DNA from 4 places in the Bradyrhizobium sp. ORS 86 genome. Region 4 is predicted to be linked to each of the others. Evidence: predicted binding sites of a transcription regulator. Region 4 holds the regulator's gene; each other region holds the start of a gene.

Region 1 (4,208 bases), 3.1 Mb from region 4:
CTGGCGATCGCGTTGTCGAAGATCTTGGTCAGCGCGCTGCCTGCCTCCATCGCGCGGGTGACGAACTCGGTATTCTCCTCGTGGATCGCCCACATCCGGTCTTCGATCGTCTCGCGCAGCGCGGCGGTCGGCGCCTCGAACCGCGCCTGTGCGCCGGCCTTGGAGCGCTCGCCGATCCTGATGCGGCAGGCGCCGATATCCTGCAACGTCGCGCTCAGGCTCTCATGCGCCGGGAGCTTGTCGGCGTCTGGCCCACCGATCAGGATGCCGTCCATCGCGAGCTCGTAGACCGGCGCGGTGACGCTGCCGCGCGCGGTCGTGATCTCGATCTTGAGGCTGCAGGGGAGGCGCTCGTTCTTGCGCGGATCGCCGCGCTCGTTCTGGCGCAGCAGCACCGCGCAGCGCGCCTTCAGCTTCTGGGCGAAGGCGGTCACGGCCTTGCCGGCCCTGGCGACGTTGTCGCCGTGCCTTGCTGCTTCCTGCGTTGCGCTGTCGATCTCGCCGGCGCTGGTGCCGACCGAGACGATGAAGTGAGATGCGGATGCGGCGTTCTGGCCGATCTCGCCGGTGATCTGGTTCTGCTCGACCACCGCGCCGTTGACATGCTCGAAGACCGGGCGGATCGCCTCGATCGCCTGCGAGATGCGGTGCACCGCGTCCGCCGAGCCGGTCGCGTCCTTCTGCAATGCCTCGATCTTCTTGGTGATCTCCTCGGTCGCGCTCTGGGTCTGCACCGCGAGCGCCTTGACCTCGGTTGCGACCACGGCAAAGCCCTTGCCTGCGGCGCCGGCCCGCGCCGCCTCGATCGTCGAGTTGAGCGCAAGCAGCGTGGTCTGGCGCGCGATCTGCGCGATCAGATTGACGACGTTGCCGATCGCGGCCGAGGATTCGCGCAGGCGATCGACATTGGCGGTGGCCTCGCGCGCGGCGGCTGCAGCGTCGTCAGCCAACCTGCTGGCGTTGCGCACCTGCTGGCCGATGCCCTCGGCAGAGTGGGTGAACCTGTCGGCGGCCTCCGAAAATGTCGTCGCGGTGCTCTGCGCCGCGCTGGTGCGGCCGGTCAGCGCGTCCGTGCGCGCCCGGATGGTCGCGAGCGTCGCGGCAGTGGCGTCGGCACCGGCGGCCACCGAGCCCGCGGCGCGCTCGAGCTGACGGATCATGCCGCCGAGCTCGAGTTCCAATAGTTCCAGGATCTCCCTCGCCGAATCGCTTTCGGTCGAGGTGATGGCTTCGGGCGCGATGTTCGCGGCCGGAACCTCTGATTTCACGGCGGGCGCAACCGGCTCCGGCCCTCGTCTTCGAAACAAACCGAACGCCATGGGGACCCTTGGGCGTGGGGATTAGGACGGCCGATCCTCTCATCCGGGCATGAAGTCATGGTTAACAGGTGCCTGATATTCCGGCATGCGGTAGTATCTGCAACGGAATGTCCCGCCGATCTTTGATTTTGGCCGGTGGGGGCCTATAAGGCCGCGTTTTCCATCCCCCTTTGACCTGACGCTTCGAAGAGACCTCGCATGGCCGGCCATTCCCAATTCAAGAACATCATGCACCGCAAGGGCCGGCAGGATGCCCAGCGGTCGAAGCTTTTCGGCAAGCTGGCGCGCGAAATCACGGTGGCGGCCAAGCTGGGTACGCCGGATCCGGCGATGAATCCGCGTCTGCGCGCCGCCGTGGTCGCGGCGCGCGCCGAGAACATGCCCAAGGACAACATCGAACGCGCCATCAAGAAGGCGGCCGGCAGCGATGGCGAGAACTACGAAGAGATCCGCTACGAGGGCTACGGTCCCGGCGGCGTCGCCGTGATCGTGGAGGCGCTGACCGACAACCGCAACCGCGCCGCCTCCGACATCCGCTCCTTTTTCACCAAATCCGGCGGCAATCTCGGCGAAACCGGTTCGGTCGCCTTCATGTTCGACCGCACCGGCATCATCGAATACGACAAGAGCGTCGCCTCCGACGACGCCATGCTGGACGCGGCGATCGAGGCCGGCGCCGACGACGTGGTCTCCAGCGAAAGCGGCCACGAGGTCTATGCCGCGCAGGACACCTTCCGCGAGGTCGCCAAGGCGCTGGAGGCGAAGTTCGGCGAGCCGCGCAAGGCGGCGCTGACCTGGAAGCCGCAGAACACCGTCTCGGTCGACGATGAGACCGGCGAAAAGTTGTTGAAGCTGATGGACGTGCTCAACGAGCACGACGACGTGCAGAACGTGTTCGCTAACTTCGAAGTGTCCGACGCGTTGATCGCGAAGATGGGCGAATAAAAGCCTCGTCCCGCCTAACACGCCACTGTCGTCGCCCGCGTTGGCGGGCGACCCAGAGACCTGCGCTTAATCCGAACTGCCGCGGCGTACTGGATCCCCGCATTCGCGGGGATGACGAGCGGGGCAGGACAAGCGGGGCAGGGGATGACGCTCCGTTTGTGTTTCGTTCCCGGTGCGCAGGCGGTATCACTCCCCCATGACATCGCAGCCGATTCGCTCCCCCGTCCGCATCATCGGTATCGATCCTGGCCTCCGCCGTACCGGCTGGGGCGTGATCGAGAGCGAGGGCAATCGGCTGGTCTACGTCGCCTGTGGCTCGGTCGAGCCGCCGGACAATCTGCCGCTCGCGAGCCGCCTGCTCGCGATCCATGAGGGGCTGGCCGCCGTGCTCGGCGATTACAAGCCGGCGGAGGCGGCGGTGGAACAGACCTTTGTCAACAAGGATGGTGCCGCCACGCTGAAGCTCGGCCAAGCCCGCGGCGTCGCCATGCTGGCGCCCGCAATGTTCGGCATTGCGATTGCCGAATACGCGCCGAACCAGGTCAAGAAGACTGTGGTCGGCGCCGGACATGCCGAGAAGAACCAGATCCAGGTGATGCTGAAGATCCTGCTGCCGAAGGCCGAGCCGCCATCCGCCGATGCGGCCGATGCGCTGGCGATCGCGATCACCCACGCGCATCACCGCCAGAGCGCCGCGCTGCGGCTGAAGGTGGCAAGCCTATGAGGAGCGCTTGCAAGCTTTCGCGAGGTGAGGAGGGCACATTCGTCAGGCTCCCTCCCCCCTTGCGGGGGAGGGTTGGGGAGAGGGATAAGGGGGGAGGGAACCCTTCCGTCGGTGCTTGCCTCACCAAAGCCAACGCCAAAGCGAACGAACGCGACGCGAGCGCCAAGTCCGAGGTGGCACGATGATCGGCAAGCTCAAGGGGCTGATCGATTCCTACGGCGAGGACTATGTGATCCTCGACGTCGGCGGCGTCGGTTACCAGGTGCACTGCGCCGGCCGCACGTTGCAGGCGCTGCCGTCGCCGGGGGGGGCGGCCGTGCTGTCGATCGAGACCTATGTCCGCGAGGACCAGATCAAACTGTTCGGCTTCCGCTCGGATCATGAGCGCGAGTGGTTTCGTTTGCTGCAGACGGTGCAGGGCGTCGGCGCCAAGGTCGCGCTCGCTGTGCTCGGCACGCTGCCGCCGACCGATCTCGCGAATGCGATTGCCCTGCGCGACAAGGCGGCTGTCGCGCGCACGCCGGGGGTGGGGCCGAAGGTCGCCGAGCGCATTGTCAGCGAATTGAAGGACAAGGCGCCGGGCTTTGCCGATGTCGATCCGGCCGTGGTGCAGCTCTCGGGCGCGATCGACAACAACCGGGCGCCGCGCCCGGTGACAGATGCGATCTCCGCGCTGGTCAATCTCGGCTACGGCCAGCCGCAGGCCGCCGCCGCCATCGCCGCCGCCTCGCGCAGCGCCGGTGAGAGTGCCGAGACCGCGCACCTGATCCGGCTGGGCCTGAAGGAATTGTCGAAGTGAGCTGCGTATCGAAGCCGGTCCTTTCTTTACCTCTCCCCGCTTGCGGGGAGAGGTCGGATTGCATCGCAGATGCAATCCGGGTGAGGGGGTACAGGTCTGAACGCATGTCTCGCTCGCGGATGCAGCCCCTCACCCCAACCCTCTCCCCGCAAGGGCGGGGAGAGGGAGAACAACGCTCTCGTGCTGGTTTTGCGTCATGAACACGCCCTCCCGCATCGTCACGCCCGAGCGCCGCTCCGATGATGTTGGCGACACCGCGCTGCGTCCGCAGTCGCTGACCGAGTTCGTCGGCCAGGCGCAGGCGCGCAAGAATCTCTCGATCTTCATCGAGGCGGCGAAGAAGCGCGGCGAAGCGCTGGATCACGTGCTGTTCGTCGGGCCTCCGGGACTCGGCAAGACCACGCTGGCGCAGATCGTCGCG
Region 2 (4,208 bases), 3.1 Mb from region 4:
GCGGCGCCCGAAGACCTGCGTGAACAGCGGAACATGCAGCGCGTCGACCAGGGGCGCCCAGAGGAACTTCAGCGTGTAGGGCGTGCCGATCAGCGCGAGCAGCCCGATGGTGCCGAGATCGACCCCGGCCTCCTTCATCCACACCTGCAAGGTCGAGCCCGACAGCGCCAATGGCAGGCCCGAGGAGAAGCCGAGCAGCATCACGATCAGCACGCGCGGCTGCAAATACACGGCGAGGCTGTCGCGCCAGGAGACGGCGGTGGAGGCAGCCTTTTCTGGCGAGGTGGCGGTCGCTTTGGGTGCGGTCATCTATTCCGTGAACAAGGTCATCGTCCGCGAAGGCGGACGATCCAGTACTCCGTGACGATTCCGTCCAGCCACCCACGTCCCGGCGTACTGGATGCCCCGCCTTCGCGGGGCATGACCACAGTTAGACACCGGCAATGCCTGGATACAAGTCTTCCCAGTTCGGATTGTGTTCTTCAATCAAGCGAATTTTCCAGGCTCGATTCCACTTCTTCAATCGTTTCTCGCGCCGAATCGCGTTCTCTGGATCATCGAACTGCTCGAAGTAAACAAGCTTCACCACATCATATTTCTCAGTGAAACCCTCGACGAGCTTCAGTTTGTGCTCGTCCACGCGGCGTATGAGGTCATTTGTCACACCGATGTAGAGCGTGCCGCCGATGCGGCTCGCAAGGATGTAGACGTAGTAGGTGCGTGATCCCAACTGCAGCCTCTGGGATACTGGATCGCCCGGTCAAGCCGGGCGATGACAGCGATTATGTGGCGGAATCAGCGCCTCATACTACTCCCCCGCCTGCAGCTTACGCGGGGCGGGGAACAGCTCGGGCGGCGCGCCTTTGACGAAGCGGGGGACTTCGATCGGGGCCTCGGACTTGCTGAAGTCCAGTTCCTCGATGCGGCCGGCGCGCTTCTCGATCTTGTCGGCGGAGATCAGGATCTGCCTGACGTCCTCGTTCACTTGGCCGAAGTGGTTTTGCAGCTTCACCACACGCTCGCGCAGGCGGGCCAGATCGTCGCCGAGATGCATCACCTCGTTGCGGATCTGGTCGGCGGCGTCGCGGATCCGCGCGTCCTTCAGGATCTGCTGCATCACCTGGATCGCCAGCATCAACAGCGAGGGCGACACCAGCACGACACGGGCGCGATAGGCCTTCTGGATCACGTCGTCGAAGCCGTCATGGATCTCGGCATAGACCGACTCCGACGGCACGAACATCAGCGCGGTGTCCTGGGTCTCGCCGGGGATCAGGTATTTTTCCGCGATATCGCTGACATGCTTGAGCACGTCGCTGCGCAGCCGCTGGCTGGCGAATTTGCGTTCCTCGTCGCTGCGCGCGTCGTGCAGCGCGGTCATCGCTTCAAGCGGAAACTTCGCGTCGATGCAGAGCGGCCGCTGGTCGGGCAGGTACACCACGCAATCCGGCCGCTTGCCTGATGTCAGCGTGTGCTGGAACTCGTAGGAGCCCTTCGGCAGGCCGTCCTGGACGATCGCTTCCATCCGCGCCTGGCCGAACGCGCCGCGCGACTGCTTGTTGGCGAGCACGTCGCGCAGTGTCGTCACCTGGGTGGTGAGCTCGTTGAGGTTCTTGTGGGCATGGTCGATGATGCCGAGCCGCTCGTGCAGCACGCGCAGTGAATCCATCGTGTTGCGCGTCGATTGTTCCATCGACTGGCCGACCCGGTGGGTGACCGAATCCAGCCGCTCGTTGACCGCCCGCGCCATCTCGGCCTGCCTGCCGGCGAGCGCCTGGGCCATGGCGTCGACCCGGCCCGAAGCCTCGCTCTGGGCGCGCAGCATGTCGGCGAGCCGCTCCTCCAACTCGTCGGCGCGGATGGTCTGGGCCATCGCGAGTTCCGCGCCGCGCCGGCTCGCCCGCGCGATCACCAGGGCGATGGTCAGCAGCAGGGCCAGCGCCAGCACGCCAAGACCGAGCAGCGCGTCGGAGACGCGGACGGGCAGGTCGCCGACGGTCAGGAGGATCTCGTTCATATCGGCCGTTGTAGCCGATTCGCCGGCGAGCGCGAACGAAGAGGGAACGCTTATGGTTAATCCTTCGCTGATTTTCTTGGTTAACCCGAGCTGAAGAAACGTAGTTAAGGCCGTCTTAACCGGTTCCGGAGCGCATTGACCCCCGCAGGGCAGCGGCTTAAATCGCGCGCATGGCTATCAGAGAAATCATCATCCTGCCGGACAAGCAGTTGCGGCTGGTGTCGAAACCTGTCGAGAAGGTGACGCCGGAGATTCGCAAGCTGGCCGACGACATGTTCGAGACCATGTATGACGCGCCCGGCATCGGGCTTGCGGCGATCCAGGTCGCGCAGCCGCTGCGGCTGATCACCATGGACCTCGCCAAGCGCGACGAGAACGGCGAGACGACGCCGAAGCCGCGCGTCTTCATCAATCCGGAGATCATCGCGCGCTCGGAGGAGCTCTCGGTCTACGAGGAGGGCTGCCTGTCGATCCCCGAATATTACGAGGAGGTCGAGCGTCCCGCGCGCGTCCGCGTCCGCTTCCTGGATCTCGACGGCAAGCTGCACGAGGAGGACGCGGAAGGCCTCTACGCCACCTGTATCCAGCACGAGATCGACCATCTCAACGGCGTGCTGTTCGTCGATTATCTGTCAAAGCTCAAGCGCGACCGCGTCCTGAAGAAGTTCACCAAGGCCGCCAAGCGCGTGGCGGAGTAGATCTGGCGTGAAGGGCGTTTCCGCTTGCGCGATATGCCCTCTCCCCCCTTGTGGGGGAGAGCTGGAGAGGGGGGTAGCCGCAAGCACCGCCGTTGCGGCTACCCCCCTCCCTAACCCTCCCCCGCAAGGCAGGGCTATCGCATATGCCGCCTTGGATGGCTGCGCACCTACTCGGCCTCGTGGTTCGAGACGCGCCGCAAGCGGCGCTCCTCACCATGAGGGTCTACTATTGTGCCGCAAAACGAGACTTCATCCTGAGGAGCCCGCCAAAGGCGGGCGTCTCGAAGGATGGGCCACAGGGCGTTTTTTTCCCAAATGCGATTGCCCTACCCCGCAAGGGGCGAGGGAACGCAGCGAGTGCTGGTGATGCCTCTCCGCCTGATCTTCATGGGCACGCCCGATTTCGCGGTGCCGACGCTGCTGGAGCTGGTGGCGCACGGCCATGAGGTCGCGGCGGTCTACACCCGCGCGCCGAAGCCGGGCGGACGTCGCGGCCTGCAATTGCAGCCGACGCCGGTCGAGCGCGAGGCGCGGCGGCTCGGCATTCCCGTGTTGACGCCAAAGACGCTGAAGACGCCGGAGGCGCTCGCGGAATTCCGCGCGCATGATGCGGATGCGGCGGTCGTGGTGGCCTATGGCATGATCCTGCCGCAGGCCATTCTCGATGCGCCGAAACTCGGCTGCTTCAACCTGCATGCCTCGCTGCTGCCGCGCTGGCGCGGCGCCGCTCCGATCAATCGCGCCATCATGGCCGGCGATGCCGAGAGCGGCGTGATGGTGATGAAGATGGATGTCGGGCTCGACACCGGCGACGTCGCGATGGCCGAGCGGCTCGCCATCTCGGACGGCATGACGGCATCCGACCTCCACGATGCGCTGGCGCCGCTCGGCGCCGATCTGATGGTGCGTGCGATGGGCGGGCTGGAGCGCGGCGGTCTGCAGCTCACGAAGCAGAGCGAGGACGGCGTCACCTATGCCGCCAAGATCGAGAAGGCCGAGGCCAAGATCGACTGGAGCAAGCCGGCGCACGCGGTGCTGCGGCACATTCATGGACTCTCGCCGTTCCCGGGTGCGTGGACGGAACTGGATGATGGCGGCACGCCGGTGCGCCTGAAGATTCTGCGCTGCGAACTGGCCAGCGGCTCGGGCGTCCCCGGCGACGTGCTCGACGACAATCTCGCGATCGCCTGCGGCGATGGCGCGATCCGGCTGCTCGAGCTGCAGCGTGAAGGCAAGGCCCGGATGAAAGCGGCGGACTTCCTGCGCGGCACCCCGCTGAAATCCGGTGCGAAGGTCATTTGAGATTGCCATGCGCGGGCTTGACCCGCGCATCCATCTCGAAAAGAAGCTTATCGCCGAAGGCGATGGATTGCCGGGTCAAGCCCGGCAATGACGGCCAACCAGATTGAACAATGCCCCGCTACAAGCTCACCATCGAATATGACGGCACGCCGTTTTCCGGCTGGCAGATCCAGGAGACCGCGCCGACGGTG
Region 3 (4,208 bases), 2.8 Mb from region 4:
CTGCTTGGCGAAGGTCCCGAGATCGAGGCGATGCGCAAGGACGTCGACGAGATGTCGATGATGCTGGAGGACTATCTCGCCTTCGCGCGCGGCGATTCCGGCGAGGTGGCGCAGCCGACCGACATGGCGATGGCGCTGGAGGAGCTGCGCAGCGACGCCGAACGCCATGGTCACGTCGCGACGGTGGCATTCCATGGGCTGCCGGTCGTAACGGTGAAGCCGGCCTCGTTCAAGCGCTGCCTCGGCAACCTTGTCTCCAATGCGGCGCGCCATGCCGACACGATCTCGATCACCGGCCATCGCGATCATCGCTATCTCACCGTGACCGTCGACGACGATGGCCCCGGCATTCCGTCGAACATGCGCGAAGAGGTGTTCAAGCCGTTCCTGCGGCTCGACGATGCCCGCAACCAGGACGAAGGCGGCACCGGACTGGGACTTGCGATCGCGCGCGACATCGCCCGCTCGCATGGCGGCGATATCATGCTCGGCGAAAGCCCGATGGGTGGCTTGCGGGCGGCGGTTCGCGTGCCGGTGTAGCGAATATCTGGGCCGATCCGTCATCCTGAGGTGCGAGCGCTTGCGAGCCTCGAAGGATGCACGGCCACCGTCCGGGCCGTCGTGCTTCGAGACGCGCGCCTTGCGCGCTCCTCAGCATGACGGAGAGGAGATATGATCAGGCGCTCTGCAAGAACTGAATGCAGCGCCCTACTTCTGCTTCGGCAGCAGGCCCTTGAGCTTTTCCATGTCTTTGACGTTCATCTTCATGCCGCCGGGCATGACGATGTCACCGGGCTTCTGGTCGCTCTTGCACGCGCCGAGCCATTTCGCCTCGATCGTCGTCACGCTGTCGCGGGCGCCGGACGGGCCGCCCTCCGCGTGCGAGGTGCTCTTGACCGTATAGGCCGAGTTGAAGTCGCCGACGATCTCGGCATGCGAGGTCACGGTCACCCCGGCGACGCCACAGACGCTATCGCTGACATAGCCGGTGGCGGTCTTCTGGATGTCCTGCTTGGAGCAGACCTGCTTGGCCATCGGCGCGGCCGTCGTGCTCATCTCCTTGTCCGTGGACTCGTCGGTGCAGTGCTGCATGGTCATTTCCGGCATCGATGAGCCGGTCTTGACCATCTTCATCTCCCACAAGCCCGCCTTGCGGGTCGGCAGATCGACCGCGCTGGCAGCCCCGGCCGACACCACCAGGCAAACAGCCGAACCAAGCAAAGCAAGACGTCGCGTCATGGCGATTGCCTCCGGACTAACCGATCGCAGGGTTCGCGCGGCGCTCAGTAGCGCGTGTGCAACGGCCGCTCCGAAGAGCCGTAGGGCACCCAGCGGCAGGCAAACGAGATATAGCCACCCGGGTAGGATTGCACGGAGAGGAATTTCACCACCTTGCCGTACGAAGCGCAGTGCTCGACGGCGAGCTGCCGCGCATCGGCCTGCATCGCCAGTGAATAGGCAATGATACCGCCGGTGTCATTGCCCTTGAACGGCGGTACCGGCTGCAACCAATCGGCCCGCGCCGGCGCGACGGCCAGCATCCCGCAGACGGCAACCAGGCACGCGGCCAATTTCGTTCGCATCGCAGACTCCATTTCGCTTGAAGCCAACATAGAGCGCGCCGGCGGTCGTGAAAAGAATGACCGGTTCGCCGAAAGTGGACTTCTCCGCAGGTGTTGCCGCGCTGCACTTGACCTTGCCGGGGCTTCACGGCACCGTCCGCCGCATCGGAATATCGGTGGATTCCCATGCGCGACCTGTTCATGTCAGCCAAGAAGCTCGGCGTTGGTGCCGCGCTCGTGTTCGGCCTGTTGGCTTCCGGGGGGACGGCGCAGGCCGCCAACCCCTTCGAGCTGAATTTCTGGCTGTCAGGGCCGCGCTATGACGGCAACGTTGCACCTTGCGAGAGGGCCCTGCCCGTCATCAGCGAGCAATTCCACGAGAAGGAAGCCACCTTCTGGAATTCACCGCTTGTGATCACCGGTTACGACCGCATCCACGAGACCGCCTTCCGTCCGTGGCAGTCCGACAATATTCCCCGCCGTTATTGCTCCGGAAACGTGATGCTGAACGACGGCAAGATGCGCAAGGTGCACTTTTCGATCATCGAGGATGGCGGCTTCGCCAGCTTCAGCCAGGGCGTCGAATGGTGCGTCACAGGGCTCGACCGCAACTGGGCCTACAACCCCTCCTGCCGCGCCGCGCGGCCCTGATTTTCCCGCCAGATTGACGACAGAGCGTCCGCGCGCCATCCGCTCGCGGGCTGATGAGCGCTTTTGTTCTTGAAATGTTCCAGCCGACTGATAGGTTCCAGCCGTCAGTGAGGGAGCGCTTAATGTATCGGTTGGTCACAATTTCCCGATTTCTGGTTTCACTTGCGGCGCTGGTGCTGTGCACCACGGTCGCTGTGTCAGCTCAGGACCGGCGGCAGAATGCACCGGGCGAGTTCGATTTCTACGTACTGTCGCTGTCATGGTCGCCCTCCTACTGCGAGGCGGCGAGCGAACGCGGCAACAACGGCCGCGGCACGCAAGCTCAATGCGGGGGGCGGCCGTACTCGTTCGTGGTGCACGGCCTCTGGCCGCAATATGAGCGCGGTTTTCCGGAGTACTGCCAGCGGCCCTCGCCGCGGCTCGCCCGGGGCATCATGAGCTCGATGCTCGACCTGATGCCCGCTCCCGGGCTGATCTACAATGAGTGGGACAAGCACGGCACCTGCTCGGGCCTTGGCGAGCGTGCCTATTTCGAGACCGTCCGCAAGGCGCGCGCCGCCGTGAAGATCCCCGAGGAATTTCTGCAATTGTCGGAGCCGAAGACGATCTCGCCCGACGACCTGGAAGCTGCATTCATCAAGGTCAATCCGGGGCTCAGCAGCTCGGCGATCGCGGTCACGTGCGACAGCAGGAGGCTCAGCGAGGTGCGGATCTGCCTCAGCAAGGATCTGCAGTTCCGTTCCTGTGAAGAGATCGATCGCCGCGCCTGCCGCCGCGACCAGGTGCTGATGCCGCCGATGCGCGGCGGCTAGGACTCCCCGTCCAGCTCTGTGGCGAGCCTCAGCGACGTCCACGCCCGCCTGCGCCGACGAGCGAAGACGGACAGGTCGCCGCGCGTGCCATGACGTGGTAACGGCTATCGCATGAACTACCGTCACGCGTTTCATGCCGGCAACTTCGCCGATGTCATCAAGCACATCGTGCTGGTGCGCATGCTCACCTATTTGCAGGAGAAGCAGGCCGCGTTCCGCGTCATCGACACCCATGCCGGCGCCGGGCTGTACGATCTGACGTCGAGTGAGGCGCAACGTGGCGGCGAATGGCTCACCGGCATCGCGCGGCTGATGCAGGCGCGCTTCTCCGATAAGGCGCAGCCGCTGGTCGCGACGTATCTCGACATCGTCAGGGCGTTCAATCCGAAGGCAGAGCTGAAGGCCTATCCCGGCTCGCCCTTGATCGCACGGGCCCTGCTGCGACCACAGGATCGCCTCACCGCTTGCGAGATCGAACCAACCGCGCGCAAGCAACTGATCGACGCGTTGCGGCGCGACACGCAAGCCCGCGTCGTCGATCTCGACGGCTGGACGGCGCTTCCTGCCTTCGTGCCACCGAACGAGCGGCGCGGCCTCGTGGTGATCGATCCGCCATTCGAGGCGAAGGACGAGTTCGAGCGGCTGGCCAAGGGCTTTTCGGACGCGTTCGCAAAGTGGCCGACCGGCGCGTATCTTTTGTGGTACCCCGTAAAATCCCGGAGGGCCACCGACGACCTCGCGCGCAGCGTGGCCGCGGCAGCCGCAACCAGCAAACCGGCCGGCAAGTGCTTGCGTTTGGAATTCAGCGTGGCGCCGCAGGAGACCGGCGGTGGCCTCGTTTCCAGCGGGCTTTTGATGGTGAATCCACCATGGACGCTGGCGAGCGAGCTGAAGATCATCCTGCCCGAACTCGAGAAGCCGCTAGGTCAGGGCGGTGCAGCCCGCTTCAAACTCGAAATGCCTAAACCTTAATGGCCCACCGAAAAGTGTGATTTGAGCGTAGTCAATCTGCGCGGAACCGTATTATGCTCATCCTGTTACGACTGGCTTTACGTTCCGCTTCCGCGAATGGTTGCGGCGGAGTGACAAGGCCGAAATAAAAATCCAGGCAGACCGGCGGCGTGACGCCGGCCTGTTCAGGTGGCCAAGCTTCCGACAAGCGAATGTCGGTCAACCGCTGCAC
Region 4 (4,208 bases):
CTCGATGCCGCCTATCACCGCACGCTGGCACGCGATGTCGCGGCGCGTCGCACGCAGCCGCCGCAGCCGATGTCGGCAATGGACGGCTATGCGGTGCGCGCGGCCGATGCGTCCGACCTGTCGGCGAGGCTGAAGGTGATCGGCGAAGTCGCAGCCGGGCGTCCGTTCGAGCGCACGGTTGGCGTGGGTGAAGCGGTACGAATCTTCACCGGCGGCGTGATCCCCGACGGCGCCGACGCCGTCATCATCCAGGAAGATACCAGGACCGACGGCGGTCACATCACGATCACCGAGGCCGCCGCGAAGGGACGGCACATCCGCCTCGCGGGCGTCGACTTCCGCGAGGGCGATGTACTGCTTGCGGCCGGCAGTCGCCTCTCCGACCGCGCGCTGTCGCTCGCCGCGGCCATGAACTATCCGGAACTCGCCGTGCGCCGCCGCCCGAAGGTCGCGGTGCTGGCAACCGGCGACGAGCTGGTGATGCCGGGCTGCCGCCCCGGCCCCGGCCAGATCGTCTATTCCAACGGCTACGCGCTGCGGGCGCTTGCCCGCGCCGAGGGCGCGGAGACCGTCGATCTCGGGATCGCCGCCGACACCGTCGCTGCCACCACCGCCGGCATCCGCCGGGCACGGGAGGCGGACGCCGACATCTTGATCACCACAGGCGGCGCCTCGGTCGGCGACCACGATCTCGTCAAGCAGTCACTGGACGCCGAGGGAGTCCAGATGGCGTTCTGGCGGATCGCGATGCGGCCGGGTAAGCCGATGATGCACGGCCGGTTGGGAACGATGCGGGTGATCGGCCTGCCCGGAAACCCGGTGTCGTCGTATGTCTGCGCCTTCCTGTTCCTGGTGCCGTTGATTCGGGCCCTGAGCGGCCGAAAAGTGATTCATCATGTCCGCAAGAGCGCCCTGCTCGGCCGTGACCTCGCCGCCAACGATCAGCGCGAGGACTATCTCCGTGCGCGCCTCGAAGAGCGCGACGACGGCACGCTGATCGCAACACCCGTCAGCCAGCAGGACAGCTCGCTGCTGGGAAATCTCGCTGCGGCACGGGCACTTGTGATCCGTCCGCCGTTCGCGCCCGCGGCTGTCAAAGGCGAGGCGTGTGAGATTCTGACACTCCCTGAATGAGGCGTTGCGGCCGCGCCGATCGTGCGCAGTCGGCCGCATTCACCGGAAATTAAGTGGTTGCGGAACACATATCGAACATATAGTGTCCGTTCATGATTTGTTTCGAGTACTGGTGTCCACGAATGGGAGCGCGCTGAGGAGTGCCGCAAGTTTCGCGCTCCCGATCAGGCTCCCTGAAGGTCTCGGAATCGAACGACGCTATCAACCGGGGGAATACTCGAGATGCTCACGCGCAAACAGTACGAACTTCTGCGTTTCATCAATGAACGTCTGAAAGAGGCCGGCGTCCCGCCCTCCTTCGACGAGATGAAGGATGCGCTCGACCTGCGCTCGAAGTCCGGTATCCACCGCCTCATTACAGCGCTGGAAGAGCGCGGCTTCATCCGCCGCCTGCCGAACCGCGCCCGCGCCATCGAGGTGATCAAGCTTCCGGAGCTGTCGGCCGGCGGCGGCAACGGCCGCCGCGGCTTCACCCCGAGCGTCATCGAGGGCACGCTCGGCAAGCGCAGTAGCACGCCGCCGGTCGCCGAGGATGATGGCAACCGTCCGGTCGCCGTCCCCGTCATGGGCCGGATCGCGGCCGGCACGCCGATCGAGGCGCTGCAGACGCGCAGCCACACCATCAGCGTGCCGCCGGACATGCTCGGCGCCGGCGAACATTATGCGCTGGAGGTGCGTGGCGATTCCATGGTCGACGCCGGCATCCTCGACGGCGATATGGCGCTGATCCAGCGCAACGACACCGCCAATACCGGCGATATTGTGGTGGCGCTGATCGACGACGAGGAAGCGACGCTAAAGCGCTTCCGTCGCCGCGGCGCATCGATCGCGCTGGAGCCGGCCAACACCGCCTATGAAGTGCGCATCCTGCCGCCAAACCGCGTGCGAATCCAGGGCAAGCTGATCGGGCTCTATCGCAAATACTGACCGCACCCCAGGTCCAGGGGCGACCGCGTGCAGCGCGTCGTGTCTATGTGCAGTCGCACATCCGTTGCGAGGGAACGAGCAGCGCGCAACGCCGTTGCTTCATGGACTGCGCGGCGTGAGTGCCCTCCGGCGCGTCCTGATACCATCCGGACGGTGTAGCGTGTTTGTGATCGGAGGCTCGCGCTGCCAGTCGTACAATCGCCCAGAAACGGGAAGAACCTCGTTTGCTGTTGTCCACTCTGGTAGAGGCCCACGCCTCAGGAGAGGCATGGGTCGCTATCTCGAAATGAGGAGCCATCCGATGTGTGACTATAGTCTGCACGCCGTGGCATCGCGCCCCGCCATTGTCGGAGAGACGCTGATCACCACGACATTCCGCGGCACGTCAACCCGCGGCTTTGCTTCGGAGAGCGATCCGACTGTCGCGGTCTGCATGCTGCCCGGCACCGAGCTCGCGTTCGTCGAGAACGTCCGCTACGACAGCCGCTGGATCTGGACCAAGACGATCGGCTTCCGTGTCGGCGTGTTCAACGAAGTCGAGCCCGACGTGCCCGATCGCCATCATGATGCGGTCGAATTCCCCGACGGCAGCCACGTGCTGGTGACCCAGCTCGTCGAAGGACAACGCGTCACCGTGCTGCAGCTACCTGCTCTCCACCCGCCCGTCGTCGAGAAGCCGAAGGCGGTCGAGCGGCGGCCCTCTGCGTTCGCGTCGCTGTTTTTGGGTTGAGCGCATCATGGCCGCTGGATGAATTGTCCGGCGGCGGGTGACTTAAGCGATTTCGAGCGGCCCCGGACTTAGGGTTCCGGGGCGCATCGGGAGTTTGCGTTAGACGGCGCCTTGGCGCATCATCGGTCACGGACAAGGACGTGCTCGGTGGTCGACAAGGTCACATGGCAAAGGGCTGGACGCGTCACGGAGCCGGGCCGGTACATGTTCCGGTTCGGCTGGCTGACGGTGACGGCCGACGACCTGAAGATCTGGCAGCAATTTCCCGAAGCGACGTTCACCCTGGTCAGGAAGGCTGACGCCAACCCTGACTCGGACGAGTACCATCTTGGCGCCTTTGACCTGCCGAACACCGCTCCTCTGCCCGATCAGCCCTAATCGTCGCCTTGCAGGTCAGCCTCTGCCGGGGTCGCGTCCACCGCCGGACGCGGCGCACGGCCGGGTATGCGCAGCGTGGCCTCGCTCTCGGTATCGCCGGGAACCGCCGGCGACCACGGCCGGTCGATCCCGCCGGGCCTGACCACATCGACGGCAAAGCCGCCGCCGATGCGGCGCAGCATCAGGGCGCCGTGGCGCCGCAGCCGCTCGGCATCGATCACGGAGGCCGCGCAGCCCTGCGGCACCGGACGTACCGTCACGATCAGCGCCGCCCGCTCGCAATCGTCGACCAGCGCCTCAGGCCGCGTCGCCAACGAAACCAGCATGCCTCCAGTCCCCTGGGCCACACAGCCGCTCTCGTCACAGGAGACCCCGTCTTCGAGCGAGGGATCGGCGGCTGTCCGCGCATCGGCATCCGCCGCCAGCCATTCCTTCACCAAAAAGGCATCCTTGCCGCTCCGCATCAGATGCAGCCGCCCGTCGCCGCCGCGAACCGCGACATTGCGGCCATCGGCGGAGACCAGGACGTCCGGCTGCGGCACCCGCAGCGCCCAGATCAGCGCCACCGCAAGCAGGGCCGCGCCCGACCAGCGCAGCGGCGTGCGCAAGAGGCCGAGCAAGACGAGGCCGGCGCTCGCCACGATTAGCGGCCCGGTGCCGAACGCGGCCATCCGCCCGACCGCGCCCGGCAGGGCGGCGACCCATTGCGTCACCAAGATCATCCAATCGATGCCGACGCCCATGATCGCCCAGAACACGCCGTCGAACCCGAACGGCATGGCTGCGAGCCCGAGCAGACCTGCCGGCATCACCACCGCCGACACCACCGGCATCGCCGCGAGGTTGGCGAGCAGTCCGTAGGGCGTGACGCGGTGGAAATGAAACGCGGCGTAGGGCGTGGTCGCGAGCCCGGCGACCAGCGAAGCCAGCACCAGCATGGCGATCTCGCGCCCGCCCCACAGCGCCACCCGCGCCGTCACCGAATGATCGGGCGAGGCGAGCAGGCTCGGCATCCCGATCTGCACCAGCGCCACCAGCC

Evidence for each region. The regulator LexA, encoded in region 4, represses DNA repair genes until DNA is damaged. The targets are predictions, from matches to a motif close to TGTTCNNNNTGTGTTCNG.
Region 1: ruvC (crossover junction endodeoxyribonuclease RuvC) is a predicted target of LexA. The motif match lies at 2,413-2,430, and genes of this name have one in related genera.
Region 2: P6U25_RS03175 (DNA recombination protein RmuC) is a predicted target of LexA. The motif match lies at 2,049-2,066, and genes of this name have one in related genera.
Region 3: P6U25_RS30320 (ribonuclease T2 family protein) is a predicted target of LexA. The motif match lies at 2,278-2,295, and genes of this name have one in related genera.

The regions. Positions count from the first base shown of each region.
Region 1 is NZ_CP120699.1:6,828,962-6,833,169, reverse strand. It holds gene P6U25_RS31520 (methyl-accepting chemotaxis protein) at 1-1,319, opposite strand, end outside; gene P6U25_RS31515 (YebC/PmpR family DNA-binding transcriptional regulator) at 1,518-2,264, shown strand; gene ruvC (crossover junction endodeoxyribonuclease RuvC) at 2,461-2,988, shown strand; gene ruvA (Holliday junction branch migration protein RuvA) at 3,170-3,787, shown strand; gene ruvB (Holliday junction branch migration DNA helicase RuvB) at 3,984-4,208, shown strand, end outside.
Region 2 is NZ_CP120699.1:699,641-703,848, forward strand. It holds gene P6U25_RS03165 (AmpG family muropeptide MFS transporter) at 1-309, opposite strand, end outside; gene P6U25_RS03170 (GIY-YIG nuclease family protein) at 431-730, opposite strand; gene P6U25_RS03175 (DNA recombination protein RmuC) at 809-2,017, opposite strand; gene def (peptide deformylase) at 2,188-2,715, shown strand; gene fmt (methionyl-tRNA formyltransferase) at 3,082-4,017, shown strand; gene truA (tRNA pseudouridine(38-40) synthase TruA) at 4,128-4,208, shown strand, end outside.
Region 3 is NZ_CP120699.1:6,582,945-6,587,152, forward strand. It holds gene P6U25_RS30300 (ATP-binding protein) at 1-540, shown strand, start outside; gene P6U25_RS30305 (DUF3617 domain-containing protein) at 709-1,239, opposite strand; gene P6U25_RS30310 (hypothetical protein) at 1,284-1,583, opposite strand; gene P6U25_RS30315 (hypothetical protein) at 1,749-2,213, shown strand; gene P6U25_RS30320 (ribonuclease T2 family protein) at 2,336-3,025, shown strand; gene P6U25_RS30325 (23S rRNA (adenine(2030)-N(6))-methyltransferase RlmJ) at 3,137-3,997, shown strand.
Region 4 is NZ_CP120699.1:3,761,818-3,766,025, reverse strand. It holds gene glp (gephyrin-like molybdotransferase Glp) at 1-1,134, shown strand, start outside; gene lexA (transcriptional repressor LexA) at 1,357-2,061, shown strand; gene P6U25_RS17330 (hypothetical protein) at 2,363-2,791, shown strand; gene P6U25_RS17325 (hypothetical protein) at 2,939-3,169, shown strand; gene P6U25_RS17320 (ComEC/Rec2 family competence protein) at 3,166-4,208, opposite strand, start outside.